4 regions of the Dyella sp. KRB-257 genome follow, and region 2 is predicted to be linked to each of the others. Evidence: predicted binding sites of a transcription regulator. Region 2 holds the regulator's gene; each other region holds the start of a gene.
The links. The regulator FliA, encoded in region 2, starts transcription of late flagellar genes. The targets are predictions, from matches to a motif close to TAAAGTTTNNCNNNCNNNGGCCGATAA.

Region 1 (7,894 bases), on a different contig from region 2:
AAGGGCTGTAATTACTAGCCACGGCCATGCCCGCGCGTGACGCATCTGGTTGTCACGCGCCTTCACGTAGCTGAGCAGGCCGACCAGGGTGAAGGTGAAGCCGAGAAGCTCCATGCGCTGTACCACATACATCACGCTGGAGACCTGCAGCGGATGGACGGCCCATGCCAGGGTTACCACCAATGCCCAGGCAGCTATGTGCGAAGGTTGATCCGGGGCAGCCTGCTCCGCGTAGCGGAGCCAAGCGATCGTCAGTAGTCGCCTCGCCAGAAGAAACAGCAGCCAAGCGTTCGCAAGGTGGATTGCGAGATTGGTGGCCTTGAATCCCCATGCGCTGCTGCCGAGGGCGAAATTCAACGCGAGACTGAGCATGGCTAGGGGGCGATGAAGGTTGCTGTTTGACCAGAGGACTACATCTTTCCAGTAGGCCCAGGTCCAGCTGGCGTTCTCAATCAATTTGTTGTCGGCAAATACGGGGTAGTCGTCAAATATGAAAGTCCCGTACAGCGCCGGCATGTAAGTAAAACAGATCAGAGCGAAGCATCCAGCAAAATAGATAATCGATCGCTTCGTGATGCCGGGGACTTTCATAGAAGATTCTCTTGCCCTACCCGATGACGGATTTTATCTGCTTGGCGAACAGGGCGCTTCCGTTGCTGGCCAAAACTTGGCCTCCCGACGCTACATATATTCGCAAAGGAAAATGGATAGTGACGCTCTCATGTTGCAAAAGGACTTTGATATCGCACTGCGCACGCTGGCATGCGGCAACAGCTCGCGGCAGAAGACTTGTAGGTGGAGATTTAGCTTGTCCGACTCGCGCCATCCTGAGATGTCCACATCGGCGAGCGGTGAGTCGGGTGGTCGGGTTGTCCGTCGGAGATCGTCCGCTTACCTCTGAATCTAATGATTGGCAGTTTTGCGCCACGTTGGCCCAATAGATTTCGTTGCGCGACTCAAAAAAAAGGAGGGACTAAGTCCCTCCTTCTGGACAACTAAGACGCAAGCTATTATGAGCAGCCCTTCGGCTTGAACTTCGCGTCAAGGCTGCCGCCGGTCACGCAGCTCCAGGAGCCGCTCGCATTGCGATCCCACTCGACGGTCTTGCCCGACACTTTAGGATTGCCGGCGATGGTGCACTTGATGGAACCCACGCCCGAGGAGACAGTGTGGGTCACAGCGATCGTGCTGCAGCGGGTCGTCGGCGACTGCAGGCCGATATCCGCAGCGGTGGTCAGTGCGGTGGTCGCGCCATTGTTGACAGCCTCTTCGAACGCAGTCTTGCCGGGGGTGATATCGGCAAGGCCGGCGGTCACCTGCGAGCGGGCCACATAATTCTGATACTGCGGCAGCGCAATGGCCGCCAGGATTGCGATGATCGCGACCACGATCATCAGTTCGATAAGGGTAAAGCCCTTCTGGTTCTTCATGAGAGTTCCTCTTTCCAAGTTGACTAACCGTAACGCCCCCTGAGCCCCAGGCCCAGATACCCCTGTTGGGTCTGGTTCCCCTTTTCACGTGGTCAGGAAAGACCAGGAAGCTCGCGGCAACTGAAGCAGATTACATGCCATACCTGCCGCATGGGTATTTGCTCACAGGTGCCCCGCCGGCGATTGTGCATGGAGTCACGAAAGCTCACAAGCGAAGCTTGAAGGCGCGGAACGTGACATCAGCGCCGTGACAGCAACTTGCGACGCCGAGAGACCTTCTGCGTCACAAGTGGACGCGAAAGGTCATTTCTTGGCTGCGTTTCTCCGCGCATCTGCGTTCCGCTTTGCGCCTAGGGGCCGCAGCCCTTGGGGGTTTGGCGGGCGTCGAGATCGGTCTGGCACCGCCATGTTCCTGATCCGTTCCTGGCCCAGGTAATCGTTCTGCCGTCAACTTCAGGATTGCCCTTGATCTTGCAACTGAGGCTTCCGGCGCCGCCTGTTGGAGCAACGGCGCTCACGTTGCAACGCTCGGTTGTTGCACTCATACCGAGATTGCCAACAGTCTCGTAGAGGGCCGCATCGGTGTCGCCATCGTTTACCCGGGCTTCGTACGCTGTGCGGCCGGGGGTGAGTTCGTCCAGCGCGGCGGCAGCCTGGGACCTTGCCGTGTAATCGCTATAAAGCGGCAGTGCGATAGCCGCGAGGATGGCAATGATGGCTACGACGATCATCAACTCGATCAACGTAAAGCCGTTGGACGCTCGATAGCGCTGCATGTGGAAATCCCCCTGGAAGTTCCCGGAACAAGGCACGTTCTGTACCAAGCCACAGGGACGAACGTGACCACCTCGACAGAACGGAGAGCTCCCCCGGCTGGCAGGGGGGCGAAAAGTGGCGACAATGCCCGAGCCATTTCCGGAACAGGGTGTCTGCGATGAAAAGCCTGCCGATCTTGCTGGTTCTCGTGTTTGCACCATGGGTCGCCACTGCGGGCTCCCGGCCGGCGCCAGCGGGGGCTCATCCCTTCAATGTGCATGACCTGGTAATGCTCGACCGCGTGAGCGATCCACAGCTTTCGCCTGACGGACGCTTCGCCGCCTTCAGCCTGCGCAGCACAGACTACGCCGCGAACAAGGGCGTCAATTCGGTCTATGTGCTGGACCTGCACGGCGGTGCGGCGCCGGTAAAGGTGGTGAGTGGCGGCAGCTCTGCGCGCTGGTCGGCGGATGGCAAGAGCCTGTTCTACGTGGCCCCGGCCGCCGGCGTGGACCAGCTGTGGCGCGTGAATCTGGCGATCGGCAAGCACGGTGTGGCGTCGGGCACGCCGGTCCAGGTGAGTCATGGCCCGCTGGACCTGGGCGGCTTCTCTCTCTCGCCGGATGGCAAGCGCGTGGCGATGACCTATGAGGTCTATCCCGATTGCGCCGATCTGGCCTGCACGAAGGAGCGCATGGACGGCGACGCGTCGGACAAATCCACCGGCACGCTCTACAAAAAGCTGTTCGTGCGCCACTGGGGTGCGTGGGCGACCGGGCGGCGCAACCAGCTCTTCGTGGCGAGCTTCGATGCGCGCGGCCAGCTGCCGGCCGAACCTACGCTGGTCAGCCGCGACATGGACGGCGACGTGCCGAGCAAGCCGTTCGGTGGCATGGAGGAGGTGGCGTTTGCGCCAGATGGGCAGAGCATCTATTTCGGAGCCCGCATCGCCGGCAGCAGCGAGCCGTGGTCGACCAATTTCGATGTCTACCGCGCACCGGTGGACGGCTCCGCCGCTCCGCAGAATCTCACGGCGGCCAACCCGGCATGGGATGCCTATCCGGTGCCGTCGCCGGACGGCCGCACGCTCTATTACCTGGCGATGAAGGAGCCAGGCTTCGAGGCCGATCGCTTCGCGATCATGGCGATGGATCTGGCCAGCGGCACCACGCGCGAGGTGGACCCGCAATGGGATCGCTCACCAGGCAGTCTGTCGATCTCTGCGGATGGCAAGACGCTGCTCGCCACTGCCGATGATCACGGCCAACACCCGTTGTTTGCCATCGATCCAACTACTGGCAAGGTGCACCTGCTGGTGGGTGACGGCACGGTCAGCGGCTATGCCGTGACGGGCAATACCTTGCTGCTGGCGCGGGATGATCTCAAACGCCCGGCCGATCTGTACGTGGCCAAGACGAGCGGGCACGGCCTGCGCCAGGTCACCCACTTCAACGTCGACCGGATGCGTGATGCGAAGGTCGGTGACTTTGAGTTCTTCAGCTTCACCGGCGCCAACCATGAGCCGGTGCAGGGCTATGTGGTGAAGCCGGTCGGCTACCAGCGCGGCAAGACCTATCCGGTCGCCTTCATCATCCACGGCGGGCCGCAGGGCGCGATGAACAACGGCTGGAGCTATCGCTGGAATCCGCAGACCTATGCTGGGCAGGGCTTTGCCGTGGTCACGGTCAACTTTCACGGTTCCACCGGCTACGGCCAAGCCTTTACCAATGCCATCTCCGGCGACTGGGGCGGCAGGCCGCTGGAAGATCTCCAGGCCGGCTGGAGCGCCGCCCTGGCGAAGTACCGCTTTCTTGACGGCGACCGCGCCTGCGCGCTCGGCGCCAGCTACGGCGGCTACATGGTGTACTGGATGGCGGGCGTGTGGAATGGCCCGTGGAAGTGCTTCGTCGACCACGACGGCGTGTTCGACACGCGCGCCATGTACTACGACACCGAAGAGCTGTGGTTCGAGGAAAAGGAGAACGGCGGCACGCCGTTCGATCACCCCGAGAACTACGAGCGCTTCAATCCGGTCAACCACGTGAAGGACTGGCGCGTGCCGATGCTGGTGGTGCACAGCGGCAAGGACTTCCGCATTCCGATCACGCAGGGGCTAGGCGCTTTCACTGCGCTGCAACGTCGCGGCATTCCCAGCGAGTTCCTCACCTTCCCCGACGAAAACCACTTCGTGCTCAAGCCGCAGAACAGCGTGCAGTGGCATGAGGCGGTGAATGCGTGGCTGAAGAAGTGGACGGCGGGCGCCGCAAGCCCGTAGGCCGTGGGTTTCGTGTGGGAGCGACTTCAGCCGCGACGCTGTGGGTGTGGTGAGGTGGTCGGGGCTGAAAGCCCCTCCTGCAGGGCGCGCGCGGTTGTGGGATTCGGCTCAAGTTTCCCCGCATGCGGTCGATCTGCTCCAGGACAGCGAGCGCCGCGCGGCGCTCTCGCAGACGAGGCCCTCCATGTCCGACGCTTCCCCACACGACGCCCCGCCGTCGCAGTACCTCACCCTCAACCTCGCGCACGAGGAATACGGCGTGGACATCCTCGCCGTGCGCGAGATCCGCGGCTGGACGCCGGTGACGCGCATTCCGCAGGCGCCGGCCTATGTGCTGGGCGTGCTCAACCTGCGCGGCGCGATCGTGCCGGTGATCGACATGCGCCTGCGCTTCGGCCTGCCGCGCGAGGCATACACCGCCAACACCGTGACCGTGATCGTCGCCGTCGCCGGGCGCAATTTCGGCGTGGTGGTGGACGCGGTGTCCGACGTGCTCGACGTGGACGCCGCCAACCTGCGCCCGGTGCCGGACATGGGCACCACCGTGGATACCGCATACCTCAAGGGCCTCACCGCCGTGGACGAGCGGATGGTGCTGCTGCTTGACGTGGACAAGCTGCTTCAGCCGCAGGACGCGCAGATGCTCGAAGCCGCCCTTCCGGCGGTCGCCGATGTGAAAGCCGTTGCCTGACAGGACCTGACATGAAATTGCCCAAGCTCGCCTTCAAGATTCCCTCCCTGAACATCCGCTGGCGCCTGCGCATCGTGCTCGGCCTGCTCACGCTGATGCTGCTGATCGGCGCGGCGATCGGCTTCGGCTCGATGCAGCTGCAGAACGAGGGGCTGCGCCGCGTCTACCAGGACGAGATGGTGCCGGCCAACATGGTGTCGCGCATCAACAACAAGTCGCTGCTCGCCTTCATCCTGATGAGCGAAGCCAGCGGCATGGTCGACAAGCCCGGCCAGCTCAAGCAGAAAATGGCCGAGTACAACGCGCTGCAGGCCGAGCTGACCAAGCTCAAGGCCGAGTACGCGAAGGTGCCCAAGAACCCCGCGGTCGAGGCCGAGTACAAGAAGTACCAGGCCGACGATGCCGACTACGGTTCCGCCAGCAAGGACATGGAGGACGCGCTCAACCAGGCCGACGCCGGCGCCGCCGACGTGCTGGAGATGGAGGTGCGTCCGCTGCTGCTCACCCGCCAGAACAAGCTCGACCGGCTGATGGACGTGCAGCGCGCCGAGGCGAAGCAGATCTACGACGACCAGGTGACCCGCTTCAAGCGGGTGCGCCTGGTGAGCATCAGCGCGCTGGCGCTGGGCCTGCTGCTGGCCATCGTGATGGCGCTGACGCTGAGCCGCTCGATCCTCCGCACGCTGGCCTACGCCGGCAAGGTTGCTCGCGAGATCGCGCAGGGCAAGCTGGGCCACGACATCCAGGTCGACCGCAAGGACGAGCTGGGCGAGCTGCTCGACGCGTTCCGCACCATGGACCTGCGCCTGTCGGCGATCGTCAGCGAGGTGCGCAACGGCTCGGGTGAGGTCAGCACGGCCGCGCAGCAGATCGCCCGCGGCAACGACGACCTCAGCCAGCGCACGCAGGAGCAGGCCTCCTCGCTGGAGGAGACTGCCTCGTCGATGGAGCAGATGACCTCCACCGTGAAGCAGAACGCCGAGAACGCCAGCCACGCCAACCAGCTCGCCCGCGGCGCCCGCGAGCAGGCCGAGCGCGGCGGCGAGGTGGTGACCCAGGCGGTGGTCGCGATGAAGGCGATCAACGACTCCAGCCGCAAGATTTCCGACATCGTCAGCCTGATCGACGAGATCGCCTTCCAGACCAACCTGCTGGCGCTCAACGCCGCGGTGGAGGCGGCGCGCGCCGGCGAGCAGGGCCGCGGCTTCGCGGTGGTGGCCACCGAGGTGCGCAACCTGGCTCAGCGCAGCGCCGGCGCGGCGAAGGAGATCAAGGGCCTGATCAAGGACAGCGCCGAGAAGGTGCACAACGGCACCGCGCTGGTCGACCAGACCGGCAAGTCGCTGGCCGAGATCGTCGACAGCGTGAAGAAGGTCACCGACATCGTGGCCGAGATCGCCGCGGCCAGCGCCGAGCAGTCCGCCGGCATCGACCAGGTGAACCACGCCGTGCTGCAGATGGACGAGATGACCCAGCAGAACGCCGCCCTGGTGGAAGAGGCCGCCGCGGCCGCCCGCGCCATGCAGGAGCAGGCCGCCGAGCTGACCCAGCAGGTGGGCTTCTTCCGGCTCGACGAGCACCTGGGCGACGTGGCGCCGTCGGTGGCCACGCGGGCGAAGACGGCGGTGGCCGAGGCCGAGGCGGTGTTCGCCGCGGTGCGCAGCGCGCCGGCCCCTGCCGCCGCCCGGTCGGCGCAGCGCACGGCCGAGACCGCCGACGCCGGTGCCTGGAAGGAGTTCTGACCGATGTCCGCACGCCTGGCCCAGCATGACGTGCGCCCCGACCCGGCAGGCGCCGCGACGGCCATGAACGGGCCGCCGCTGGGCGACGCGGACTTTGCCTTCCTGCGCCGGTTTGTCTACGACCAGTGCGGCATCGCCCTGAGCGAGCAGAAGCGCCAGCTGGTGCAGGGCCGCCTGCAGCGCCGCCTGCGCGCGCTGCGGCTGCGCGATTTCCGCGAGTACTGCGAGGTGCTCAGGCGCGAGCCGGACGCCGAGCTGGGCGAGCTGGCCAGTGCGATCAGCACCAACGTCACCGCGTTCTTCCGCGAAATGCACCACTACGACCTGCTGGTGGACAAGCTGCTGCCGGAGTGGCTGGAGCACAAGCGCCGGCAGGGCGATCGCCTGCGCATCTGGTCGGCCGGCTGCTCCACCGGCGAGGAGCCGTACGCGCTGGCGATGGTGCTGGCCGAGGCGCTCGAACGCAGCGGCGGCCCGGTGGACGCGAAGATCCTCGCCACCGACCTCTCGCCGCAGGCGCTGGAGGTCGCCCGCAAGGGCGTCTACGCGCTGGACCGCCTGGGCGGCGTCAGCGACGAGCGCCGCAAGCGCTGGTTCCTGCGCGGGCAGGGCGAGTACGACGGGCTGGTTTCGGTGCATCCGCGCCTGCGCGAGCTGGTCGCCATCCTGCCGCTGAACCTGCTGCACGACTGGCCGATGCAGGGCCCGTTCGACGCGATCTTCTGCCGCAACGTGGTGATCTACTTCGACAAGCCGACCAAGGAAAAGCTGTTCGCCCGCTACGCGCAGATGCTGCCGGCGGGCGGCTACCTGTTTCTCGGTCATTCCGAGTCGATGCACGGGCTGAGCAACGATTTCGAACTGATCGGGCGCACCGTCTACCGGAAACGCCCATGAGCGCCGTCGCACCCGCGCTGCCCTCGGTGCCGGGCAGCGGGGCCGGCGCCGTGCTGCCCGGCTTCGAGCACATGCGTCGCTTCTGGGATCCGGCGCATGCGCG
Region 2 (7,894 bases):
GCTGGGCTGGGAGGACGTCGCCAGCGTCGATCCGCTGGGGCTGGAAGTGGGCTACCGGCTGATCCCGCTGGTGGACACCCACCAGGGCGGCGAGCTGATGGGGCGGATCAAGTCGGTGCGCCGCAAGCTGTCGCAGGAGCTGGGCTTCCTGGTGCCGGCGGTGCACATCCGCGACAACCTCGATCTCGGCCCCAACACCTATCGCATCACCCTGATGGGCGTGCCGATGGGCGAGGCCGAGGTGCACACCGAGCGCCTGCTGGCGATCAATCCCGGCCACGTGCACGGCCCGGTGCCGGGCATCCCCACGCGCGATCCGGCGTTCGGGCTGGAGGCGGTGTGGATCGAGCAGGGCCAGCGCGACAATGCGCAGTCGCTCGGCTACACGGTGGTCGATCCGGCCACGGTGATCGCCACCCACTTGTCGCACATCCTGGGCAGCCACGCGCACGAGCTGCTCAGCCACCAGGACGTGCAGCAGCTGCTGGACCGCCTCGCGCAGAGCGCGCCCAAGCTGGTCGAGGACCTGGTGCCCAAGCGCCTGGCGCTGGGCACGGTGGTCAAGGTGCTGCAGAACCTGCTGGCCGAGCGGGTGCCGATCCGCAACATGCGCTCCATCGTCGAATCGTTGGCGGAGCACGCCAGCCAGAGTCAGGATCCCGGCGTGCTCACCGCCGCCGTGCGCGTCACGCTGGGCCGGCAGATCGTGCAGGAGATCATCGGGCTGGGCACCGAGGTGCCCGTCATCACGCTGGCGCCGGAGCTGGAGCAGATCCTGATGAGCTCGCTTACCGGCAACGGCGGTACCGGCGCGGCAGTGGAGCCGGGCCTGGCCGACCGCCTGCAGCAGGGCGTGGCCGAAGCCGCGCGCAAGCAGGAAATGAGCGGCGAACCGGCGGTATTGCTGGTCGCGCCGCAGCTGCGCACCTGGCTCGCGCGCTTCACCCGCCACGTGGCACAGAACCTGCACGTACTCGCTTACAACGAGGTGCCCGACAACCGCCGGGTGCGGCTGGTGCAGGCGCTGGGACGGTAAGAGCTGGGAGTCGGCATTTGGGATTCGGGATTCGGAAAAGCCGCAGTAGTCAGATGGTCGGCTTCTCCGCTTCTCCGCTTCTCCGCTTTGACGAATCCCGAATCCCGAATCCCGAATCCCGAATCCCGAATCCCGCGAGCGAAGCGACCCATGAAAATCAAACGATTCGTAGCATCGGACATGCGCCAGGCCATGAAGCTGGTGCGCGAGGAGCAGGGCCCGGATGCGGTGATTCTGTCCACCCGCCGCCTGCCCGAGGGCATCGAGATCATCGCCGCGCTCGACTACGACGAGGCGCTGGTGCGCGAGGCCGCCCGTCATGGCGTGCCGGCCGGTGACGAGTCGCCGGCGCCGGCCGTCAAGGCGTCGACGCCGCCTTTTGAGGAGACGCCATCGCCGCGCCTGTGGCGTCGCCAGACCGCCAACGCTGCAGTCGCGCCCTCCGTGTCGGAAGCGCCGGCGGCCGCCGCACGGATCGAGTCCGCCGCGCCGCCGGCCGTCGCCCGCTCCGCGCCGACGCGTGCTTCGGCCGCCCCGACCGCACCGATGGTTCGCGCCGAGGCGCCGGTTGCCTCGCGCGCCACGCCGTCGGCTGCTGCGGCGCGCCCCGCGCCGGCCGCCCCGAACACGCCCCACACCACGAGCACCGCCGCGATCGCGCCGGCCCCCGTCGCCCGTCTCGCCGCCGCCGCCGCCGAGGAACCGGTGCCGATGCACCCGGCGGTGGAGCGCGCCATGCAGGACACCGCCCGTATGCGCGCCGAACTCGGCAGCCTGCGCGAGATGCTGGAGATGCAGCTGTCCAGCCTGGCCTGGAACGACATGGAGCGCCGCCATCCGCTGCGCGCCCGCGTGCTGCGCGAATTCACCCGGCTGGGCATCGACGCCGACGTCGCCCGCAAGTTGGCCGACGACCTGCCCGAGCAGATCAGTGCCGAGCAGGCGCGCTACCTGCCGCTGGGCCTGCTCAGCCGCAATGTGGCCATCAGCGGCCGCGGCGACAGCGACGGCGGCATGATCGCCCTGGTCGGCCCCACCGGCGTGGGCAAGACCACCACGATCGCCAAACTCGCTGCCAGGGCCGTGGTGCGCCACGGCGCCGCCAACGTGGCGCTGGTGTCCACCGACCACTACCGCATCGGCGCCGCCGCGCAGCTGGAGCACTACGGCCGCCTGCTCGGCGTGCGCGTGTACCCCGCCGACGACGCGGCGAGCCTGCGCCAGATGCTGGAGATGCTCAAGGGCAGGCACACCGTGCTGATCGACACCGCCGGCGTGTCCGGCACCGATCCGCGGCTGGAACAGCAGATGGATGTGCTCAACGAGGTCGCCCACAGTGACGGCATCGCGCTGCGCATCAGCCTGGTGCTGGCCGCCAACGCGCAGGCGCAGTCGCTGGAAGAGGCGGTGCGCGCCTACATGCCGCTGACGCCGGCCAGCGTGCTGTTCACCAAGCTCGACGAGGCGCCCAGCCTGGGCGGTGCGCTGTCGGTGCTGATCCGCCACAAGCTGCCGCTGGACTACACCACCGACGGCCAGCGCGTGCCCGAAGACCTCGCCGTGGCCGATGCCCGTGTGCTGGTGCTGCGCGCCGCCCACGTACTCAAGACCTCCGCCGCCACGGCCACCGCGCTGGACGACAGCGCGCTGGCCGAGCGCTTCGGCTTCGCGGTGGCCAGCGCATGAGCGCCGCCGCGTCGGCCGCATTGTTTTCCATAGACGCGCTGGAAGAGCGCGCCTTCATCAAGAATCAGGCCTGGGGACTCAAGCAGATGGTTTCGTCGCTCACCGACATGGTCGCGCCCGCCGCGCCCCGCGCGCCGACGCAGGCGGCCAACCTCGATCGGCGCAGCCCGCGCCAGCGCTGCCGCACCATCGCGGTTTGCGGCGGCAAGGGCGGCGTGGGCAAGACCACGGTGGCAGTGAACCTGGGCATGACGCTGGCGATGATGGGCCACGAGACGATGCTGCTGGATGCCGACATGGGCCTGGCCAACGTCGACGTGCTGCTCGGCCTGGCGCCCTCGCGCCATCTCGGCCACATGCTCGACGGCCAGTGCGGTCTGGCCGACCTGATCCTGCAGGCGCCGCACGGGCTGAAGGTGATTCCCGCCGGCTCAGGCGCGCGCCGGCTGGCGCAGCTGGGTTCGGGCGAGCAGGCGGCGGTGATCCGTGCCTTCGACGAGCTGCCGCAGGTGCCGGACTTCCTGCTGGTGGACACCGCTGCCGGCATCTCCGATTCGGTGGCGATGTTCGCCGCCGCGGCCGACGACGTGGTGCTGGTGGTGTGCGACGAGCCCGCCTCCATCACCGACGCCTACGCCATGGCCAAGGTGCTCAGTCGGGATTTCGGCGTGAAGCGCCTGCACATGGTGGCGAACATGGTGCGCAACCTCGGCGAGGCCAAGGCGCTGCACCAGAAGCTGGCGCGGGTCACCGACCGCTTCCTCGACGTGATGCTCGATTTCATGGGCTGGGTGCCGCAGGACGAGCGTCTGCGCCAGGCCATCCGCCGCCAGAACGCGGTGGTGGACGTGGCGCCGGGCAGCCGTTCGGCACAGGCATTCAAGCAATTGGCTGGTGCGGCCGTTACATGGGCAGAACCCGATCGCCCGGGTCTCGACCGCATCGCATTTTTCAGTGGTCAGGCTGCACCGGCGACGGGGTGGTGAGATGAGCGTGGCAACCGAATACCTGCAACTGCAACGGCAAAGCGCCGACGAACTGGTGAAGACGCACGCGCCGCTGGTGCGGCGCATCGCCTATCACCTGATGGGGCGCTTGCCGCCCAGCGTCGACGTGGGCGATCTGATCCAGTCGGGGATGATCGGCCTGCTGGAGGCGGCGCGTAACTACGCCACCGATCGTTCGGCCAGCTTCGAGACGTATGCGGGTATCCGCATCCGCGGCGCCATGCTCGACGAGCTGCGCAAGACCGATTGGACGCCGCGCTCGGTGCATCGCAAGGCGCGCGAAGTGGCCGAGGTGGTGCGCCAGATCGAGGTGGAAACCGGTGCGGACGCCGACGACGCGGAGGTGATGAAACGGCTGGGGCTGACTGCCGACGAATACCACCAGGTGCTGGCCGACGCGGCCAGTTCCCGACTGCTGAGCCTCACGGCGCCGGACGACGGCGACGGCAGCCCGGCGATGGACGTGGCCGATGCCGGCACCCTCACTCCCGCCGAGGACATCGAGCAGGCCGGCATGCGCCAGGCGCTGATCGATGCGATCACCACGCTGCCCGAGCGCGAGCAGCTGGTGATGTCGCTGTACTACGAGCAGGAACTGAACCTCAAGGAGATCGGCGCGGTGCTCGGCGTCACCGAGTCGCGGGTCTGCCAGATCCACGGCCAGGCGATCATCCGGCTGCGCGCGCGCATGAGCGACTGGCGCGACGACGACTGAGCAACGCGGACAACACAACTTACCTACGGGCTGGCGCACGGCAACCCATCGTGCAAGTGGAGACGGGCTTGAACAAGAACATGAAGATCCTGGTGGTGGACGATTTTTCCACCATGCGACGCATCGTGCGCAACCTGCTCGTGGAGCTGGGTTTCTCCGGCCCGCTGATCCAGGAGGCCGACGACGGCGAGAGCGCGCTGGTGATGCTGAAGAGCCAGCCCTTCGACATGGTCGTGACCGACTGGAACATGCCCAACATGACCGGCATCGACCTGCTGCGCGCGATCCGCGCCGAGGCCTCGCTGAAGGGCCTGCCGGTGCTGATGGTCACCGCCGAAAACAACCGTGACCAGATCATCGCCGCCGCCCAGGCCGGCGTGAACGGCTACATCGTCAAGCCGTTCACCGCCGCCACGCTGCAGGAAAAACTCACCAAGATCTTCGAGCGGCTCGCCGCGGCAGGAGCTTCCGCATGAGCGCCCAGCTCACCCTCGGCGCCGATGCGCTGCCCAACGAGCTGCACGAGCTGCTCAACAGCCCCGATGGCCCGGCCTTCGAGCAGGCGCTCGATTCCATCGTGCGCCAGCGCGAGCAGAAGCTGTTCCGCGCGCTCGGCCTGCTGGCCCGTGACCTGCACGATGCCGTGCGCCGCCTCGGCGGCGAACTGGTGCAGGAGGGCTATCCCGACAGCGTCACCGATGCGCGCAAGCACCTGCAGGACGTGCTGGAGATGAGCTCGCAGGCCGCACACCGCACGCTGGACTTTGCCGAGCGCACCCGTCCGGAGGCCGAGGCGCTGGCGTGCAACGCGGCATCCATCCTTGCCGCCGCGCCCGCCGGCAGCGACGCCGTGGCCGCCCTGGCGCAGCAGGCCAGCACCTTCGCGCAGAGCTGCAACGCCGGCCTCAACGACATGGTGATGGCGCAGTCCTGGCAGGATCTTTCCGGTCAGCGCATCAAGAAGGTGGTCGCCTTCATCGGTTCGGTGGAGTCGTCCATGCTCGAACTGGTGCGCCTCACCGGCGCGCTGTCCGGTCGCGAACCGGCCGAGGCGGTGGAGAAGATCAGCAGCCAGGACGAGGCCGACCGCCTGCTGAGCGAGTTCGGATTCTGAGCCCGCGCATGACGGTGATCGCGCCGCCGCGTTGCCCCTCCCGCGCCTGCCGCCGTGATGCGGCGGGCGCCGTGCCGCCTGCAGGAAGCCGCTAGATGGATCCCTCGCTCGACGCCGAACTGCGTGACGATTTCCTGGTCGAGGCCGGCGAGCTGGTCGAGCGCCTGGGCGAGCAGCTGGTAGGCCTGGAGGCCGCGCCGCAGGACACCGAGCTGCTCAACGCGGTGTTCCGCGCCTTCCACACGGTAAAGGGCGGCGCCGGCTTTCTCAACGTGGAGCCGATGGTGCAGCTGTGCCATCACGCCGAGGACCTGCTCAACGAGGCGCGCAACGGCAGCCTGCTGATCGACGCGGCGCGGATGGACGCGCTGCTCGAGGCGCTCGACCTGCTGCAGTCGATGATGGCCGCGCTGGTCGCCAACGACGCCCTGGCGATGCCGCCGCCGGCGCTGCTGGTGCGCCTCATGCCGCCGAAAAAGGGTGCGCCGCCCGCACCGGCCCCGGTCGCGGCACTGCCGCCGGCAGCGGCCGGCGGCGCCATCGACGACAGCGAGTTCGAGGCCTTGCTCGATTCGCTCTACGGCACTGCAGCCCCCGGCACGGTGGAGCCGGTGCCTGTGGCCACGCCCGCTGCATCCAGCACCATCGACGACGACGAATTCGAGGCGCTGCTCGACCAGTTGCACGGCAGCGGCACGCCCGCGCCGGTGGCTGCGGCGGCTGCGCCCGCCGGCGGCGGCATCGACGACGACGAGTTCGAGGCGCTGCTGGACAACCTGCACGGCAAGGGCGGCATGCCCGGCCACGTCGCGGCGCCAGCGCCTGCGCCCGCCGCCGTGCCCGCTCCGGCCCGCGCTGCCGCGGCACCCACCGAGACCAGCGTGCGCGTGGACACCGCGCGGCTCGATACGCTGGTCAACCAGGCCGGCGAACTGCTGCTGCTGCGCAACCGCCTGCTCACGCTGGTCGCGCGCCACGGCGACAGCAGCCTGTCGTCCACCGTGGACGAGCTCGACCGCGTCGCCGATGGCCTGCAGAACGCCGTGCTCGGCATGCGCATGCAGCCAGTCGGGCGATTGTTCCAGCGCTTTCCGCGCATCGTGCGCGACCTCGCGCGCCAGCTCGGCAAGGACGTGGACCTGGTCACCGAAGGTGAGGGCACCGATCTCGACCGCAGCCTGGTCGAGGCGCTGGCCGATCCGATGGTGCACCTGATCCGCAACGCGCTCGACCATGGCCTGGAAGGGCCGGAGGACCGCGAGCGCGCCGGCAAGTCGCGCCGTGGCACCGTGACGCTCACGGCGAGCCAGCGCGGCGAGCGCATCGTCATCACGGTGAGCGACGACGGCCGCGGCATGAACCCCGAGGTGCTCAGGCGCAAGGCGGTGGAGAAGGGTGTGATCGACGAGGCGCAGGCCGCGCGCCTCAGCGAGAACGAGTGCTACGAGCTGATCTTCCGCGCCGGCTTCAGCACCGCCGCCACCGTGTCGGACATCTCCGGCCGCGGTGTCGGCATGGACGTGGTGAAAACCCGCATCACCGAGCTGGGCGGCACGCTGCGCGTGCACTCGCGACTCGGCCACGGCAGCACGCTGGAACTCACCGTGCCGCTTACGCTGGCGATCCTGCGCGTGCTGATGGTGCGCGTGGGCGACCGCCTGCTGGCGCTGCCGTTGAGCAACGTCGACGAAGTGTTCGAGCTGCACCCGGGGCAGGACAGCCTGCTCGACGGCCGCATGGTCGCCGCCCATCGCGGCCGCGCGCTGGTGCTGGGTGATCTGGCCGGCTGGGCCGGCGTGGCCGACGGCGCCGCGCGTCACGTGGTGGTGCTGCACATCGGCCACCTGCGCCTGGGCTGCCTGGTGCACGAGGTGATCGGGCGCGAGGACGTGATGGTCAAGCCGCTCGGCCACCTGTTCGCCGGCACCACCGGCGTGGCCGGCGCCACCGTCACCGGCGACGGCCGCCTCGCGCTGGTGCTGGATCTGGCCGGCCTGGCCGACGACAGTGGCGAGCTGCTGCCCGCGTTGCGGATGACTGCCTGATGGATCTGGTCAGCCTCATCGGCACGCTGCTGGCCTTCGCGGTCATCGCGATCGGCACCGTGCTCAAGGGCTCCAGCCTGGAGTCGCTGTGGAATCCGGCGGCGTTCCTCATAGTGTTCGTGGGCACCTTAGCCGCGCTGATGGTGCAGACGCCCGGCAAGGTGCTCAAGCGCGCCGGACAGCTGCTGCCGCTGGTCTACAGGCCGCCGCTGCATGACCCGCAGAACCTGATCAGGCAGATCATCGGCTGGAGCGAGGTCTCGCGCCGACAGGGCCTGCTGGGCCTGGAGC
Region 3 (7,894 bases), on a different contig from region 2:
GGCGTCGTTGAGCAGGTAGAGCGCGTCGACCTCGGCGTTCTTCCAGGCCGCTTCGGCCTCCTTGCGGCCGAACCTGGTGGACTTGCCCATGGCGCGCGCCTCGCGGCTGCCGCGCACCTTGCGCCCTTCCTGGTACTGCACGCGCTGCTGGAAGCTGCGCTGGGCCATGTCCTTGTAGACCTTGGCGCAGCGGATGTGGTCGCCCGAGCGCACCACGTACACCGAGGCCTCCTTGCCGCTCTTGAGCGGGCGCAGCACCTGGTCGATCACGCCGTCGTCGATGAGTGGCTGCAGGCCGTTGGGAATCTTCATGCGGTGGGGCTTGGCCGTGCGGGGAAGTGCGCCATGATGCCCGAAGCGCGCTGGCGCCGGCTCATCCGGCGTTCGCCGTCGGGGTCGGGGTCGGGGTCGGCGCCAGCGCGTCGCGCGCGGCGGCGGCCAGCTCGAACGAGTGCAGGCGCGCCGCATGGTCGAAGATGTTGGCGGTGAGCAGCAGCTCGTCCGGCCGGTGCCGGGCGATGAAATCGGCCAGCCCGCGCCGCACCGTGGCCGGATCACCCACCACCGCGCAGGCCAGAGCCTGCTCCACGCCGAGCCGCTCGACGGGCGTCCAGAACGCCTCGATATCGTCGATCGGCGGCGGGATCAGCCCTGGCCGGCCGCGGCGCAGGTTCACGAACGCCTGCTGCTGGGTGGTGAACAGTCGCCGCGCCTGCGCGTCGCTGTCGGCGGCCACCACGTTGAGCGCGAGGATGGCGTAAGGCTCGGCCAGCCGTGCCGAGGGGCGGAAGTCGCGGCGGTAGATCACCAGCGCCTGGTCCATCGCGTCCGGCGCGAAGTGCGAGGCGAACGCGAACGGCAGCCCGAGCTGGGCGGCCAGCCTGGCGCTGAACAGGCTCGATCCGAGCAGCCACACCGGCACGTCGATCCCCGCGCCCGGCACCGCGCGCACCGCCTGTCCCGGCTTGGCGGGCTCGAAATAGCCCAGCAGCTCGACCACGTCATCGGGAAAGGTATCGGCGCCGGCGAAATAGCGCCGCAGCGCGCGGGCGGTGGGCTGGTCGGTGCCGGGCGCGCGGCCCAGGCCCAGGTCGATGCGGCCCGGATACAGCGAGGCCAGCGTGCCGAACTGCTCGGCCACCTGCAGCGGCGCGTGGTTGGGCAGCATGATGCCGCCCGCACCCACCCGGATGCTGGACGTGCCACCGGCCACGTGGCCGATCAGCACCGCCGTGGCGGCGCTGGCGATGCCCGGCATGTTGTGGTGCTCGGCCAGCCAGTAGCGGCGGTAGCCCAGCCGCTCGCCCAGTTGCGCCAGGCTCAGCGCGTTGCGGAACGACTGGGCGGCATCGCTGCCTTCGGTGACCGGGGCCAGGTCGAGGATGGAAAACGGGATCATGCGCGGCTCATCGGGGACGGAAGACTGCTGGGATACTCTGATCTATCCCAGATAGGGTCGATCCGGCACGAATGCCAGCCCGCCGGGCCGCTACATTTTTCCGCCTGCGCGCCGTTAATCCCGCTGCAAGGCCGCTCCGCCGGCCGTGGGAGCGTGCATGCAAAACCTGTGGCGCTGGATTCTGGGATATGCCGACGCACCGCCGCCGGCGCGCGTGCCCGCCCGCGTGCGCGCGATGTCGGCGCCCCCGCCCGGCGGCGCGTGCAGCGCCGAGACGGCCGCCACCGCGCACGAAGCGGTTTCGCTGGCCCAGTTGGGCGATCGTTTCCATCGCTACGTGCTGGGCCTGCCCGACTACCACGCCAGCGAGCCGAACCAGCAGGAACGCGCCATCCTCAAGCGGCTGCAGGGCGCCTGCGCCGCATTCGACGTGCGCAGCCTTCCGCGCCTGCCCACCGTGCTGCCGCAGCTGCTGCGCTCGCTCAAGAGCGATACCGTGGGCGGCGCCCAGCTGGCCAAGCTGATCGGCCGCGACCCGGTACTGGTGGGCGAGGTGATGCGGGTCAGCCACAGCATCTACTACCGCACGCTGCACCCGATCCAGAGCCTGCAGCACGCGGTGGTGCTGCTTGGCCAGGACGGTCTGCGCCGGGTGGTGACGATGCACGTGATGAAACCGATCCTGCACGCCAGCGCAGGCATGTTCGGCCACGTCGCCGGACAACGCCTGTGGGACCACGCCGAGCGCTGCGCGCACGCCTGCGCCTACCTGGGCAAGGGCAGCTGCGACCCGTTCGAGGCCTACCTGGCCGGCATCGTGTGCAACACCGGCACCGGCGCCGTGGTGCGCGTGCTCGACCAGGAGGCGCCGATGGAGCTCGGTCCGCTGACCGGCCACTTCCTGGCCAGCTGCGGGCAGCTTGCCGCCCAGCTCTCGCTGCGCGCGGCGCGTCACTGGAACCTGCCGGCCAACGTGCTGAACGCGCTGGAAGAGCGCACCGTACCCGGCATGCCGCCGGAGAGTGCGCTCGGCCGCGCCCTGCTGTGCGCCGACACGCTGGCTATGGCCCAGGTGCTGGGCGAACACGCACTGGCCCCGCCGGATCCGGATCTGGGCGCCGCCTGGCCGGAGTTCTTCACCCCGGCCATGATCGAACGCTGCCAGCAGGACCTGCGCCGGCAGTTCCGCGACGCTGAGGCCCGCGCCGTCTAGCGGCGCCCGGTCAACTCACGTTGCGGTGGGGCGGCTGGCCCGCACATCGGACGGCAGCTGGGCGGCGATCTGACCGGCGCCCTTGCACAGCAGCACGCCCAGGGCTTGGGCTTAGGTCGATTCGCTGGAGCCGGCCGGCACCGGTGTGGTCGGCGACATAGGCGGAAGTCGCCCACGTATCCGTCGAACCCGGCTACGACACGTTGCCGGCGAGGAGTCCGCTCAGCCGGTGGAGTCGGGATGGCGCGCAAACCACGCGGCCAGCGCATCGCGATAGCGTTCCATCGCTTCCTCGTGGACGTCGTAGATGCACCGCACGCAACCCTCGCCGCAGCAGTCGAGCGGATCTGGCTCCGACGGTGGCTGCGGCTTCGGATCGTCGTCCATGGTGCCCACGCATCACTCCCGGGGCTTGCGGAACCGATAGACGAACTGGTCGGTATGGCCGCGGATCGACTTGTCGAACACCTTGATGTCGTGCGGATCCTTCGGGTTGCGCAGCACGTTGCTCTCGCCGTCGAACACGAAGCCGACCGATTCCACCTGCTTCCTCACGATCGCCGGATCGATGCGGTGCAGGGTGTCGGTGTCGCGCATGCCGGACCCGGCCGGCGCCACGTGGTCGACCACCACGAACAGACCACCGGGCTTGAGCGCGGCGAATACCTGTTTGTCGAATGTCACCGGATCGAGGCTGCCCATGAACTTGTCCGGGTAGTCGTGGTAATTCTGCGAAGTGAACACCAGGTCCACCGGCTCGGGCGTGGAGAACTGCGCCGTCGGCTGCACCAGCACGTCGATGTTGGCGTAGTGCGGATCGCGGGCGAGCTGGCGCAGCTTGACCGAGTCCGAGCCCGATTCCTTGTCGTAGGCATCGGGCCAGATGCCGTAGACCTTGCCCTTGGGCCCGACGATCACGCTGAACACGCGGCTGAAGTAGCCGCTGCCGGGAATCAGGTCGACCACCTTCTGGCCGGGCTTGACCTCGGCAAAGGTCATCAGCGCGGCGATCTGGCGGCGCTCATCGTTGGCCGCGTCGAGCTTGCGTGCAGGGTCGGCCACCGCATTGCGGACATAGGCGGGCGAGGTGGTGGCGTGTCCGGAGGAAGCAGCAGCCGGGGCGGCGACAGGCAGGACAAGCACGAGCATGGCGGCAAGCAGGGTCAGGCGCATGGCGTGTCTCCGTGACGAAAGGAGCGCACAGTGTGCACCCAACCGCGCCGTCCCAGGCCATGACCCGTGCCACATTGCGTTGCGCGCGGGCGTCGATTGCCGCGGGCTGCGACGCCGGACTGATCTCAGCCCGGGAGGCGCCAGCTGCCGAGCGTCTCGTAGTCGCTGCTGCCAACCTCACTGTGCAACAGCACCACCCGATCCACCGGCCATGCGATCGGCGCCACCGCTATCGGCACGGGCAAGTCGCGCAGACCATAGGCGAGCGTGACGTGCGGAGTGAAGCCGCGCTCGATCCGCCCGCCCAGGCGCACCAGCGACAGCTCGCGTCGCAATTGCTCCCACAGCGTCTGCAGCGCCGGCGATGCCCGCGTGCTGCGCAGCACGCACGGTGGCCGCCGGCCGCTGAAGCTCGCGATCTGATCCGGCAACCAGGCGAAGGGCGCCACACGCACCTTGCCCACGGCGCTACGTGCCGCTTCCAGCAGCGACGGCCGCAGGCTGGGATGATCGCCGAGAAAGGCCAGGGTGATGTGGTAGCGCGCCGGCTTCACCCAGCGCGCCTCGATGCGGCCGCCCTCGCGCAGTGAACTGGCCACGTCCGCTATCTGCTCGCGCACGGGTTCGGGGGGAACCAGGGCAAAGAACAGGCGATGCAGCGGTCCGGCCGGTTCCTCCAGCCCGGGCAGCGCAGCCTGTGGCTGGCCGGCATCGGTCATGGCTGCGCCCTGCCGTGGCAGCAGCTGCAGCGAAGCTCGTTCGTCACGCGGAAAGTCCCCCGAACACGGGGCCGCAATGTGCCATGCCGCGCGCGACTCAGAGGCTGAGAAAAATTCGACCGCCGTAGCGAGAGCGCCGCCAAGCGTTCGTGACAAGGTGCGTTGGGCGCCAATCCGGGGAGTTTGGTGAACCAAATGACCCGGATTGGCGCCCAGCGCGCCGCCGGCACGGGCGTTTGGCAGCGGTCGCAGTAGGCGGGCGATTTTTTCTCAGCCTCTCAGCCGCCCCAGGTCTGCACCGCCGTCGGCAGCGTGCGATGCGCGGCCCACTCGGCGCGCTCATGGCGGCAGCTGGGGCTGCCCATGGCGAACTTGCGGCAGATTGCCGGGCGGTCGGCGTAGATGCTGCAGCGGAAATCCAGCGGATCGACCGCCGCGCACCAGCCGTCCTCGCCCTTGGCCAGGGTCTGGAAGCCGCGCGCGTCCTCGTGCACCAGCCAGCGCGGCACGCGGTCCTCCGGCATCAGCACCACGGTGAGGCGGCAGCACACCGCCTCGCAGTCGTCGCATCGCACGGCCGGATCGACACGCTGGTGGTAGCGCTCGCGCGCGGGCGACCCTTCAGACATGCCCGGCCCGGCGCGCGTCGACGAAGGCCTTGGCCTGTTCCAGCATCCATGCACCGAGATGGTCCTCGGCCAGTGTCTTGCGAGCCTGCGGATAGGGCTGGTGCATCACTTCGTCGCCGGCGAGGGTGATGGTGAAGCTGTCCACGCTGCAACGGATCAGGTAGCCGCAGTAGCGGGTGATCAGCGGCAGCGTGGTGACCGGCGGCGGAGCGACGCGGCGAGCGGACATGGGCGGGTTCCTTTCGATGCGTGCCGCGGCCGCCCGATCCGGCCATCCGCAAGGGGGGAGCCCCCGCGGGAACGGCAACGCGATGACGGCGGGCAGGTGGCGGCGGCGGGCGCCCGCGCGGCGCGGGCAGGGGCGCGGGAGCTCGGCAATGGCGGTCCCGCGGAGAAACAACTGCCGAAGCTTAGCGGAAGCGGAGTTACGGGAATGTTCCCGGGCCGGATTACGGTCACGTAACTTCCCGCAGCGCATGCTCGGGCGTATTCGCGTGTTCGCGTGTTCGCGTGATCGGCCCGATGCGGGGCCGCGCTGTCCGTTTCTCCAACCACGACCGGCGAGTGGCCGGCGCGGCTCCTGGTCCGTCCCGGACCGCTACCCGAAAGGCCCGCCATGACCTCGCCCAAGACCGAAATGTCCGTGCAGTACATCCACAACGTCTACAGCATGGACAAGAGCAAGCTCACGGCGAAGCCGGCCGCACCGCGCGCCGCAACCGGCAAGGAGGCCGCCGTGGTCAAGGCAGCCAAGCCGCGCGGCAAGAGCGCCCCGCTCAAGTAAGTTTCGCTCACGCGGCGCTTCCCGTCGCACGAAACGTGGGCGCCTCGCGGATCGCCACTATCACCTGATCGCGCAGCCATGCATGGCTGGCATCGTCGTGCCGCGATGCCAGCCAGTACGCGTGGATCGGCACCGGCTTGAACTTCAGCGGCAGCGGTTGCAGGGACAGCGGCAGCCACGCGGCGAGACCGGCGGCGTACGAGGCCGGCAGCGTCAGCAGCAGGTCGCTGGCGGCCATCACCTGGCAGGCGGCGAAGTAGTGCTGGCACACCAGCCGCAACTCGCGGTCGCGGCCGTCCTGCTGCAGCAGCAGATCCAGTGCGATCGGCTCGCCCAGCGAGGACACCGCCACGTGCTGCGCGGCGAATGATGACCGCGCATAAGGCGCATGCATTTCAATGATTCCATCCGGAGGCGTACGCTCGGCGGACTGTCAGGAGCCGCCCGCGTGGATTTCTCGCACTCTGCCCGCAGCCGCGATCTGCTCGACCGCCTCGACCGCTTCATGCGCGCGGCGGTGATCCCGGCCGAACCGCTCTACGCCCGCCAGCTCGCCGGCGGCGCCGACCATCGCCAGTGGCGCCAGCCGCCGATCATGGAGACGCTGAAAAGCCAGGCGCGCGCCGCAGGATTGTGGAACTTGTTCCTGCCGCCCGGCGAACACGGCGCCGGCCTTTCCAACGCGGACTACGCGCCCCTGGCCGAACGCATGGGCCACAGCTTCATCGCGCCGGAAGTGTTCAACTGCAGCGCGCCGGACAGCGGCAACATGGAAGTGCTGGCGCAGTACGGCACGCCGGCCCAGCAGGCGCAGTGGCTGACGCCGCTGCTCGATGCAACGATCCGCTCGGCGTTCTGCATGACCGAGCCGGACGTCGCCTCCTCCGACGCCACCAACATGCGCGCCACCGCCACGCTCGATGGCGACGCCGTGGTGCTGCACGGGCGCAAGTGGTGGTCCACCGGCATCGGCCATCCGTACTGCCGGGTGCTGATCTTCATGGGCCTGACCGATCCACACGCGCCGCCGCACGCGCGCCACTCGATGGTGCTGTGCCCGCTGGACGCGCCGGGCGTGCGCATCGAACGCATGCTGCCGGTGTTCCACGCGTACGACGAACCGAGCGGCCACGGCGAAGTGAGCTTCGACCACGTGCGGGTACCCGCTTCCAACGTGATCCTCGGCCCGGGCCGCGGCTTCGAGATCGCGCAGGGCCGCCTCGGCCCCGGGCGCATCCATCACTGCATGCGTGCCATCGGCAGCGCCGAGCGCGCGCTCGCCCTGCTCTGCCGTCGCGCCGGCGAGCGCATGGCGTTCGGCCAGCCGCTGGCGAAACTCGGCGGCAATGGCGACCTGATCGCCAACGCGCGCATGGCGATCGAGCAGGCGCGCCTGCTCACGCTGAAGGCGGCGTGGACGCTCGACACGCGGGGAGCGAAAGCTGCGCTCGGCCTGATCTCGCAGATCAAGGTGGTGGTACCCAACGTGCTGCAGCAGGTGGCCGACGCGGCGATCCAGATCCACGGCGGCGCGGGTCTCTCGGACGACTTCCCGCTCGCCGCGCTGTACGCCTACGCCCGCGTGCTGCGCCTGGCCGACGGCCCGGATGAAGTGCACCGCGCCGTGGTCGCCAGGCTCGAACTCAAGGCCCAGCGGGGAGCCGACGCCCGATGACCGCCGCGATCGACCAGCCGCGCCCGGTGCGCGCCGAGGACGCCTTCGACCTCGCCCGCGTGGACGCCTTCCTCAAGCAGCACATCGACGGCCTCGCCGGTACGCCGGAGCTGGGGCAGTTTCCCGGTGGCGCCTCCAACCTCACCTACCTGCTGCGCTACGGCGAGCGCGAACTGGTGCTGCGCCGCCCGCCGCCGGGCGCGAAAGCCAAGTCCGCCCACGACATGCTGCGCGAGGCGCAGGTGATGACCGCGCTGCGCCCGCACTACCCGTACGCGCCGCGCATCCTCGCCACCTGCCAC
Region 4 (7,894 bases), on a different contig from region 2:
GCTGTCGCGGGTGTTCTTCGGCGGCGACCGCCATTCGCTCCTGGCCACGCTGGCCGGGTTTGCCGTGTCGTACGCCATGCGGCCGCTGGGGGCGATGGCGTTCGGCCACATCGGCGACCGGCTCGGGCGCCAGCGCACCTTGTTGCTGTCGATGATGCTGATGACGGCGGCGATGCTCGCCACCGCGCTGCTGCCGGACTACGCCGCGATCGGCCCCGCCGCCGGCGCCCTGCTGCTGGTGCTGCGCTGCCTCATGGCGTTCTCGGTGGGCGGCGAATATACCGGCGTGGTGGCGTACCTGCTGGAAGGCGCGCGGGCGGAGCGACGCGGCCTGATCACCTCGCTCGCCGCCGCCGCCAGCGAGGTCGGCGCGCTGCTGGCGGTGGCAGTGGCCGCGCTCACCGTGGGCATGATGAGCGAGGCGCAGCTCGCCGCGTGGGGCTGGCGGATTCCGTTCTTCGTCGGCGCAGCGCTGGCCGGCAGCGTGTGGATCGCCCGCTCCACCATGCAGGAGTCGCCGGAGTTCCTGCGCCAGCTCGAACAACACACGGTGCCGGACTCGCCGCTGCGCCACACGCTGGCCCACCATCGGCCCGCGCTGCTGCGCACCTTCGCGATTTCCGCGCTGGGCTCGATCACCTACTACGTGGGCATCACCTACGTGCCGGCGTTCCTCAGCTCCTCGGGCATCCTCGCCGAGGGCCGCTCGCTGGGGCTGTCGACGCTGGCCGCAGTGGCGGTGATCGTGGTGACGCCGTTCGCCGGCGCGCTGTCGGACCGGGTCGGACGCAAGCCGGTGCTGGTCGCGCTGGGGGTGGCGGCGATGCTGCTGCCGCTGTCGATGTTCGGCCTGATGGCAAACGGCGGCGGCGGTACGTGGTCGATCGCCGGCGGGGCGATCGTGCTGGCGTGCCTGGCCGGCGGCGTCAGTGCGGTGGGCGCGCCGGCCACCGCGGAGCAGTTTCCCGGCGAAGGGCGCCTGAGCGGACTGGCGCTCGGCGTCACCGTGGCCACCGCGCTGTTCGGCGGCCTCACGCCGTTCCTCGCCGAACTGCTGGTGCAGCGCACCGGCTGGAGCGCCGTGCCCGGCGCCATGATCGCCGCCGTCGCGCTGGCCGTGCTGCCGGTGCTGCTGACGATGCCGGAGACCTGCCCGGCCGTGGCCGGGCACCGCTTTCGCCGGGCGGTGCCACAACGCGACCACGGTTGAGTCGCGTTGACTGGATCGTGTGGCGACTCGATCGAGTGCTGTGCTGATCGAAGGATCGGCGGCGAGGCACCGTCGATGCCTGCAAACCCCGCCTCACTGCACTCACTTGCGCGCGGCGATGATCTCGCTCAGGTAGTCGGGCGTGCCCGGCACGCGCACCAGATGCGGGTACTGCAGACCGCCGTGGTAATCCACCGGCACCGTGCGATAGCCGCCCTGGAACTTCAGCAGCAGCCGGATCGGCGCCTGGTCCGACTTGGCCGCGGCAATCGCGCTCTTCAGCACCTCGTCGCTGTAATCCTGGCCGTTCACCGCCATCACGGTGGCGCCGGTGCTCACCCCCGCCCTGAACGCCGGGCCGTCCCAGCGCACGTCGTTGACCCTGCCCTTGTCCGCCATGGTCAGGCCGATCGACCAGGTGAAGTTGTACAGGTGGCGCGGGGATTCGGGGCGGCTGTTGTACTGCTTCTCGAAGTCGCTCTCGCGGTCGATATAGACCAGCTTCCAGCCGGAGCCTTCGAGGCCGTCCAGCAGCGGCGGATCGAGCGCATCGACGCGCGCGTGCAGGTAGCTGGCCCAGTCGTACTTCGCCACGCCGTCCAGCGCCGCCACCACGTCGTCGAAGGTGTAGGTCTTCGTCACGTAGCTGCCGTTGTCGACGCCGAAGAACGCGCGGGCGAAATCGTCCAGCGACTTGCGGTCGTGGGTGAGCGCGCGGATCCTGGCATCCACCGCCAGCCACATCATCTGGCCGGCGCTGTAGTACTCCTCGCTCATCTGCCAGCTGCGGTACGGCAGGCCGGAGCGGCGCGCGGCGGTGGGATCGTTGGTGGTGTCGGCGAGGGTGCGCCAGGCGAACCCTTCGCGGTTGCGGTCGTAGTTGGCCGCCGTCATCGCCAGCGCGTCGCGGAACTGCTCGGCCGACCACAGGCCGGCGCGCGCGGTGAGCACGTAGCCCCAGTACTGCGTCTGCCCCTCGTACACCCACAGCAGCGAGTCGCCCATCGGCACGTTGAAGTTGGGCGTCCACAGGTCGGCCGGGCGGCGGAACTTGCCGTTCCACGAATGGGTGTACTCGTGCGCCAGCAGGTCGCGGCCGGGCGCGGCGTCCTTCCAGGCGGTGAAGTAGTCGGCGCCCAGACCGTCCTCGCTGGACTGGTGATGCTCGGTGCCGTTGCCGCTGAGCTGGTCGGACAGCGAGAACAGGAAGTCGTAGTGGTCGTAGTGATGCGAGCCGAACAGCGTGGTCGCCTGCGTGGCAAGGTTGCGATGCGCCTGCAGCTGCTCGGGGGTGATCTCAAGGTACTTCGGCGCATCGGCCACGATGTCCATGTGCACCGGCACGCCACCCGGCGGCGTGAGGTCCACGCGCCTGAAGTACTGGCCGGCGTACACCGGCGAGTCGACCAGGTTGTTGAAGGTCACCGGCTTGAAGGTGGTGGTGTCGCCGGACGTCGAGGCCGGCTCCAGTGCCGTGCCGAACCGCCAGCCGTGCGGCAGCGTGAGGCTGGGCGCGAAGGTGATGCCGTGCGTGTAGTGCCCGGCCGGATACAGCGCCAGCTTGCTCCACTCCATGTCCATCATGCGGTCGGTGATCTCGTAGCCGCCGTCGCGCGGCGACAGGTACTGGAACTGCGCCTCGATGCTGGCCACGCCCGCCGGCACGTCCAGATGGAAGGCGTAGACGTTGTACTTGTCGCGCGTCCACTTCAGCGGCTGGCCGTTGGCGCTGAGGCGGAGCCCGGCGAGCATGGCGATCGGGCCGGTCGGCGAGTGGTCGCCGGGAATCCATTGCGGGTACAGCAGCGTGAGCGCGCCAGCCTGCACCGGAATCGACTCGCGCACGCGGAAGATGCCCTGCGCCGTATCGCTGGCATCCACCCGCAGCGTCACCGTGCCGGGATACGGCGTGTCCCGCGGGGCTGGCACGCTGTCCGTCCACGCCGGCTGCGCGCTTGCCGTGGCGGCGGCGAGCCCCATCGAGACGGCAAGGGCGAGGCGTGAAATCCTGCGACGGGTCGCGATCGATGAAGCAGGGGAAAGGGCACGGGACATGGGCGACTCCAGCGAACGGAAAAGAGGCGCCGACGTGTCTACGTGCGCCGGGTGTTCACTGTGGTAAAGCGACGCAGTGCGAGCTGTGTTCTCCACGTCGCAGGGCGTTCCACGCCCGGGCGTTGCCAAGCTTGCCTGCGTGAATCGAAGCTCATGCATCATGCCTGATCGGCCCCCCACGACGCGACCAGCATGCCCTCGGATGGCGCTGCTGAGCCAAGGCATGGCCAAACCTCGGCAGCGTGAGTGACGCTTGGACTGCACCGGCATCGCGCACCACGAATCGCTCAGCGGAACCACTGATAGTCACGGCACATCGCCTCCATTGATCTGCTTGATTTCATTCTTCACTTCGTGGTCGCTAGTCTGGCTGCACGACGTCTCCTCCACACGAAAAGGACACCCGCCATGAGCCTGAAACTCGGCGACACCGCACCAAACTTCCAGATCGCAACCACCACTGGCGATATCGACTTCCACCAGTGGGCTGGCGACTCCTGGGTATTTTTCTTCAGCCACCCCGCCGACTTCACCCCGGTCTGCACCACCGAAATGGGCCGTACCGCGCAATTGGCCCCGGAGTTTACCAAGCGGAACGTGAAGCCGCTGGGCCTGTCTACCGATACCGTCCAGGAACACCTGAAGTGGATCGAGGACGTGGACGATACCCAACGCACCACGCTGGAGTTTCCCATCGTCGCCGACTCCGAAAGGAAGATCGCCGAGATGTACGGCATGATCCACCCAGATCAGAGCAGCACGGCTGCGGTGCGTTCGGTCTTCATTATCGACCCGGCCAAGAAGATCCGCCTGACCATGACCTATCCGATGTCGGTAGGCCGCAACTTCGACGAGATCCTGCGCGTCATCGATGCCCTGCAGACTGGTGACAAATACCGCATCGTCACGCCTGCCGACTGGCGCCCGGGTGAAAAGGTGATCATCCCGCCGTCGATCAAGAACGACGAGGCCAAAGGCCTGTTCCCGCAGGGCTGGGATGAGGTTCGCCCTTACCTGCGCCTGACCCGGCTCTAGTCGCGGTCCTGTTCGCCATCCTCCCGGCCCGTACTCTTGTCGGGCCGGTCCTTGCCGCCGTTCCTGCCCGTACCGAGTGGCAATTGCCTGCACCCAGGTCTGGACACGAACACCGCTCACACCAAGACGGGATGCAGGTATCGCATGCGTGAGAGCGACCGACTGTCCCGCCCCGCTCTTCCGCCATTGCATCGGCCACGACTCAAGTGTGGCTCGCCGCGGCCGATAGCTGGACGCACTGTACGGAACCCGAGGGTGCTTGCGAGGTGTCGTTCGCAGACGCGATCGCCCCCGGGACGGATGCGCGGGCGCAGGAATCGACGAGATACGGATTGGCCAGCACATGACCTCGCCGCTGAAGAAAATCCCCGTCGCCCGCGTCGCCCGCGGCATGTACGTGCACAAGATCTGCGGCAACTGGCTGGACCACCCGTTCTGGCGCGGCTCGTTCCTGGTGGAGGACGAAACCACCCTCGCCACGTTGCGGGCACTGGGCAACCAGGAAGTCTGGATCGACACCGACAAGGGCCTGGATCTCCCGTCCTCCCCCGTCCGCGCGCCATCCGCGCCGGCGCCCGCCCCGGCCGCTGTCGAGCGGGAATCCGAACCGCCGCGCACGGTATTCGGCAATGACGTGGCGCGTGCCGAAGAGCTGCGCGATCGTGCCAAGGTGGCGGCCAAGGCACTGTTCCACGACGCGCGGATGGGCCATGCGCTGCGCATGGAAACCGCAGCCAGCATCGTCGACGAGGTGGACGATGCGATCGCCCGCAATCCCGCCGCCATGCTCAGCGTGCTGCGGCTGAAGAACAAGGACGACTACACCTACCTGCATTCGGTGGCGGTCGCCGCATTGATGATGGCGCTGGGGCGGCGGCTCGGATACGAAGGCGCCGCGCTCAAGGAACTGGGCCTGGCCGGCCTGCTGCACGACATCGGCAAGGTCGGCGTGCCCGACGCGGTGCTCAACAAGCCCGGCAAGCTCAGCCCGCTGGAGATGACCTCGGTGCGCCAGCACCCGCAGATCGGCTGGGACATCCTGCGCCGCGAGGCGGCGGCCGGCCCGGTGGCGCTGGACGTGTGCCTGCACCATCACGAGAAGATCGACGGCAACGGCTATCCGGAAAAGCTTCCCGCCCACGCCATCAGCCGTGCCGCCCGCATGGGCGCGATCTGCGACGTGTACGACGCGATCACTTCCGACCGCCCCTACAAGCGCGGCTGGGAGCCGGTCGAAGCGATCCGCCGCATGGCCGAGTGGCAGGACGGCCACTTCGACCGCGACATCTTCCACGCCTTCGTCAAGCTCGTCGGCATCTACCCCACCGGCACCCTGGTACGGCTCGCCTCCGAACGGCTGGCCGTGGTGCTGGTGCAGGGCGAAGGCAGCTCGCTCAAGCCCGTCGTGCGCCTGATCTGCGCGCTGCCCGACCGCGAACCGCTGGCACCGGAAACGCTGGACCTGCACGCGTCGGACGATCGCATCGTGGAGATCGAGGATCCGGTGGCGTGGGGCATCCATATTCCGCGCGTGCTGCGGGAGTGAGATCTGGCGCGCTGCTGAGCCGAACCACTTCCCTCGTACGTATCTGCGTCAGGTAGAAGAGGCCGTCGGTGACTGGATCGTCTATTACGAACCACGGCGGACATCAGGCCCGGACAGCGCCACCGGGCGTCAGGCATATTTCGCCACTGCCCAAGTCGTGGACGTGGTCGCCGACCCGGCCCGCGCCGATCATTTCTACGCGCGCATGCGCGGGTACGGCGATTTCGACCACCCGGTACCCTTCCGCGACGCGACCGGTTACCGCGAATCCATGCTTCAGCGCGAAGACAGCAAAACCAACAAGGGTGCGTTCAGACGCACTGTCCGCTTGATCTCCCGCGGGGAGTTCGACGGCATCATCCAGCGCGGCATCAGCACGCGACCGGACCCGTGGGAACTGCCGCTGCAGGCCGTGGCCGAGGAAACACCGGAATACGTCATCCGCCCCGTCATCGAGACCCTGACCACCAGAAAGGTCCGCGATGCCGCATTTCGACGGCAGGTGCGCACGGCCTATAGCAACACCTGCGCAGTCACCGGGCTGCGCCTGATCAACGGCGGCGGACGCCCGGAAGTGCAGGCGGCGCATATCCGACCAGTCGAAGCTGATGGACCCGATGCCGTGCGCAACGGCATTGCACTGACTGACACCGCCCATTGGTTGTTCGATCGTGGACTGATGACCTTCAGCGACGATTTCCGCGTTTTGCTATTCCCGCACGGCGTACCGGATGATCTGGACAAACTGGTCCGCCCGGACCGTAGGCTCGCCGTACCCGACGCGCCCGATCTGCGGCCGCATCCAACCTATCTGCGATGGCATCGAGAAAACTGCTTCAAGGCCTGAATCCAGGACTGGCCCATGGGCGCTCAACGTTGGGCGGCGCCAGCTCCCACCCGTCATCCCAGCGCACGCTGGGATCCAGTGCCTCCGACCTCCGAAACACCGGGGCGCTGGATTCCTGCTTTCGCAGGAATGACGAACGCGCGAGCGATGGCTCTGACAGAGAGCCTGGAGACGCATCCGCTTTGTATGCCGTTTTCTCGGTCAGAGCGCACTCTCTCAAGTCGAGGGTGATCAACCCAGTCATGCGCATGCCGCACCCCGCCTTGCCAAACCCGCCCCGCCGTTTTCATAGTGACGATGGCGCCGCCCTGCCGGGCCGCTGCCGTTTTCCATCCAGAGGACCCCACCCATGAAGCAAGCCGCCCTGGCTTCGGCGATCGTCTCGCTGATCTGCCTCGCCTGCGCCACCGCATTCGCCGCACCGCCGATGGGCCAGCCGGCGGCGCAGGTGACTCCCGACATGATCCAGACCGGCTCGGACATCCCGGCCAAATGGGTGCAGCCGCAGGGCAACTTCGACTACGTCAAGCGCGAGGTGATGATCCCGATGCGCGACGGCGTGAAGCTGCACACGGTGATCATGATCCCGAAGGGCGCGCACGACCTGCCGATGCTGCTCGAGCGCACGCCGTACAACGCCAGCGGCATGATGCCCGGCAACAGCCCGAAGATGGCCGACGCGGTGTGGTCGGGCGACAAGGACTGGGCCGACGGCAGCACCATCCTGGTGTGGCAGGACATTCGCGGCAAATACGGCTCGCAGGGCAAATACATCATGACGCGCCCGCCGATGGGCCCGCTCAACCCCACCAGAACCGACGACACCACCGACGCCTGGGACACCATCGACTGGCTGGTGAAGCACATCACCGAGTCCAACGGCAAGGTCGGCATGATCGGCTCGTCCTACGACGGCTGGACGGTGGCCATGGCCCTGCTCCACCCGCATCCCGCGCTCAAGGTGGCCGCGCCGGAAAGCCCGATGATCGACGGCTGGATGGGCGACGACTGGTACCACTACGGCGCGCTGCGCCAGGTCAACCTGGACTACTTCACCGGCCAGATGACCAAGGCGGGCAAAGGCCAGCCAGTGCCGCGCAGCAACTACGACGACTACACCAACTTCCTCGACGCCGGCTCGCCCGGCGCCTGGGCCGAGGCGCACGGGTTCAAGCAGCTGCCGTGGTGGAACCGCTTCGCC

Region 1: the regulator FliA is predicted to act here: its motif matches at 4,570-4,596, upstream of ACO2Q2_RS02125 (chemotaxis protein CheW).
Region 3: the regulator FliA is predicted to act here: its motif matches at 1,491-1,517, upstream of ACO2Q2_RS16700 (HDOD domain-containing protein).
Region 4: the regulator FliA is predicted to act here: its motif matches at 4,503-4,529, upstream of ACO2Q2_RS05025 (HD-GYP domain-containing protein).

Annotation. Positions count from the first base shown of each region.
Region 1 is NZ_JBMSDZ010000002.1:140,371-148,264, forward strand. Features, by position in the region: gene ACO2Q2_RS02105 (tetratricopeptide repeat protein) at 1-591, opposite strand, end outside; gene ACO2Q2_RS02110 (pilin) at 1,011-1,430, opposite strand; gene ACO2Q2_RS02115 (pilin) at 1,781-2,206, opposite strand; gene ACO2Q2_RS02120 (prolyl oligopeptidase family serine peptidase) at 2,365-4,461, shown strand; gene ACO2Q2_RS02125 (chemotaxis protein CheW) at 4,646-5,152, shown strand; gene ACO2Q2_RS02130 (methyl-accepting chemotaxis protein) at 5,164-6,894, shown strand; gene ACO2Q2_RS02135 (CheR family methyltransferase) at 6,898-7,791, shown strand; gene cheD (chemoreceptor glutamine deamidase CheD) at 7,788-7,894, shown strand, end outside.
Region 2 is NZ_JBMSDZ010000004.1:81,473-89,366, forward strand. Features, by position in the region: gene flhA (flagellar biosynthesis protein FlhA) at 1-1,036, shown strand, start outside; gene flhF (flagellar biosynthesis protein FlhF) at 1,187-2,722, shown strand; gene ACO2Q2_RS04280 (MinD/ParA family protein) at 2,830-3,708, shown strand; gene ACO2Q2_RS04285 (RNA polymerase sigma factor FliA) at 3,710-4,444, shown strand; gene ACO2Q2_RS04290 (chemotaxis response regulator CheY) at 4,513-4,920, shown strand; gene ACO2Q2_RS04295 (protein phosphatase CheZ) at 4,917-5,558, shown strand; gene ACO2Q2_RS04300 (chemotaxis protein CheA) at 5,654-7,603, shown strand; gene ACO2Q2_RS04305 (flagellar motor protein) at 7,603-7,894, shown strand, end outside.
Region 3 is NZ_JBMSDZ010000035.1:9,939-17,832, forward strand. Features, by position in the region: gene ACO2Q2_RS16690 (PA4780 family RIO1-like protein kinase) at 1-312, opposite strand, end outside; gene ACO2Q2_RS16695 (LLM class flavin-dependent oxidoreductase) at 374-1,399, opposite strand; gene ACO2Q2_RS16700 (HDOD domain-containing protein) at 1,557-2,612, shown strand; gene ACO2Q2_RS16705 (oxidoreductase-like domain-containing protein) at 2,835-2,999, opposite strand; gene ACO2Q2_RS16710 (class I SAM-dependent methyltransferase) at 3,012-3,785, opposite strand; gene thpR (RNA 2',3'-cyclic phosphodiesterase) at 3,911-4,504, opposite strand; gene ACO2Q2_RS16720 (YkgJ family cysteine cluster protein) at 4,783-5,133, opposite strand; gene ACO2Q2_RS16725 (hypothetical protein) at 5,126-5,362, opposite strand; gene ACO2Q2_RS16730 (hypothetical protein) at 5,750-5,917, shown strand; gene ACO2Q2_RS16735 (hypothetical protein) at 5,925-6,311, opposite strand; gene ACO2Q2_RS16740 (acyl-CoA dehydrogenase family protein) at 6,366-7,592, shown strand; gene ACO2Q2_RS16745 (phosphotransferase family protein) at 7,589-7,894, shown strand, end outside.
Region 4 is NZ_JBMSDZ010000005.1:1,497-9,390, reverse strand. Features, by position in the region: gene ACO2Q2_RS05040 (MFS transporter) at 1-1,210, shown strand, start outside; gene ACO2Q2_RS05035 (M61 family metallopeptidase) at 1,313-3,265, opposite strand; gene ACO2Q2_RS05030 (peroxiredoxin) at 3,674-4,300, shown strand; gene ACO2Q2_RS05025 (HD-GYP domain-containing protein) at 4,644-5,846, shown strand; gene ACO2Q2_RS05020 (HNH endonuclease) at 6,004-6,693, shown strand; gene ACO2Q2_RS05015 (CocE/NonD family hydrolase) at 7,043-7,894, shown strand, end outside.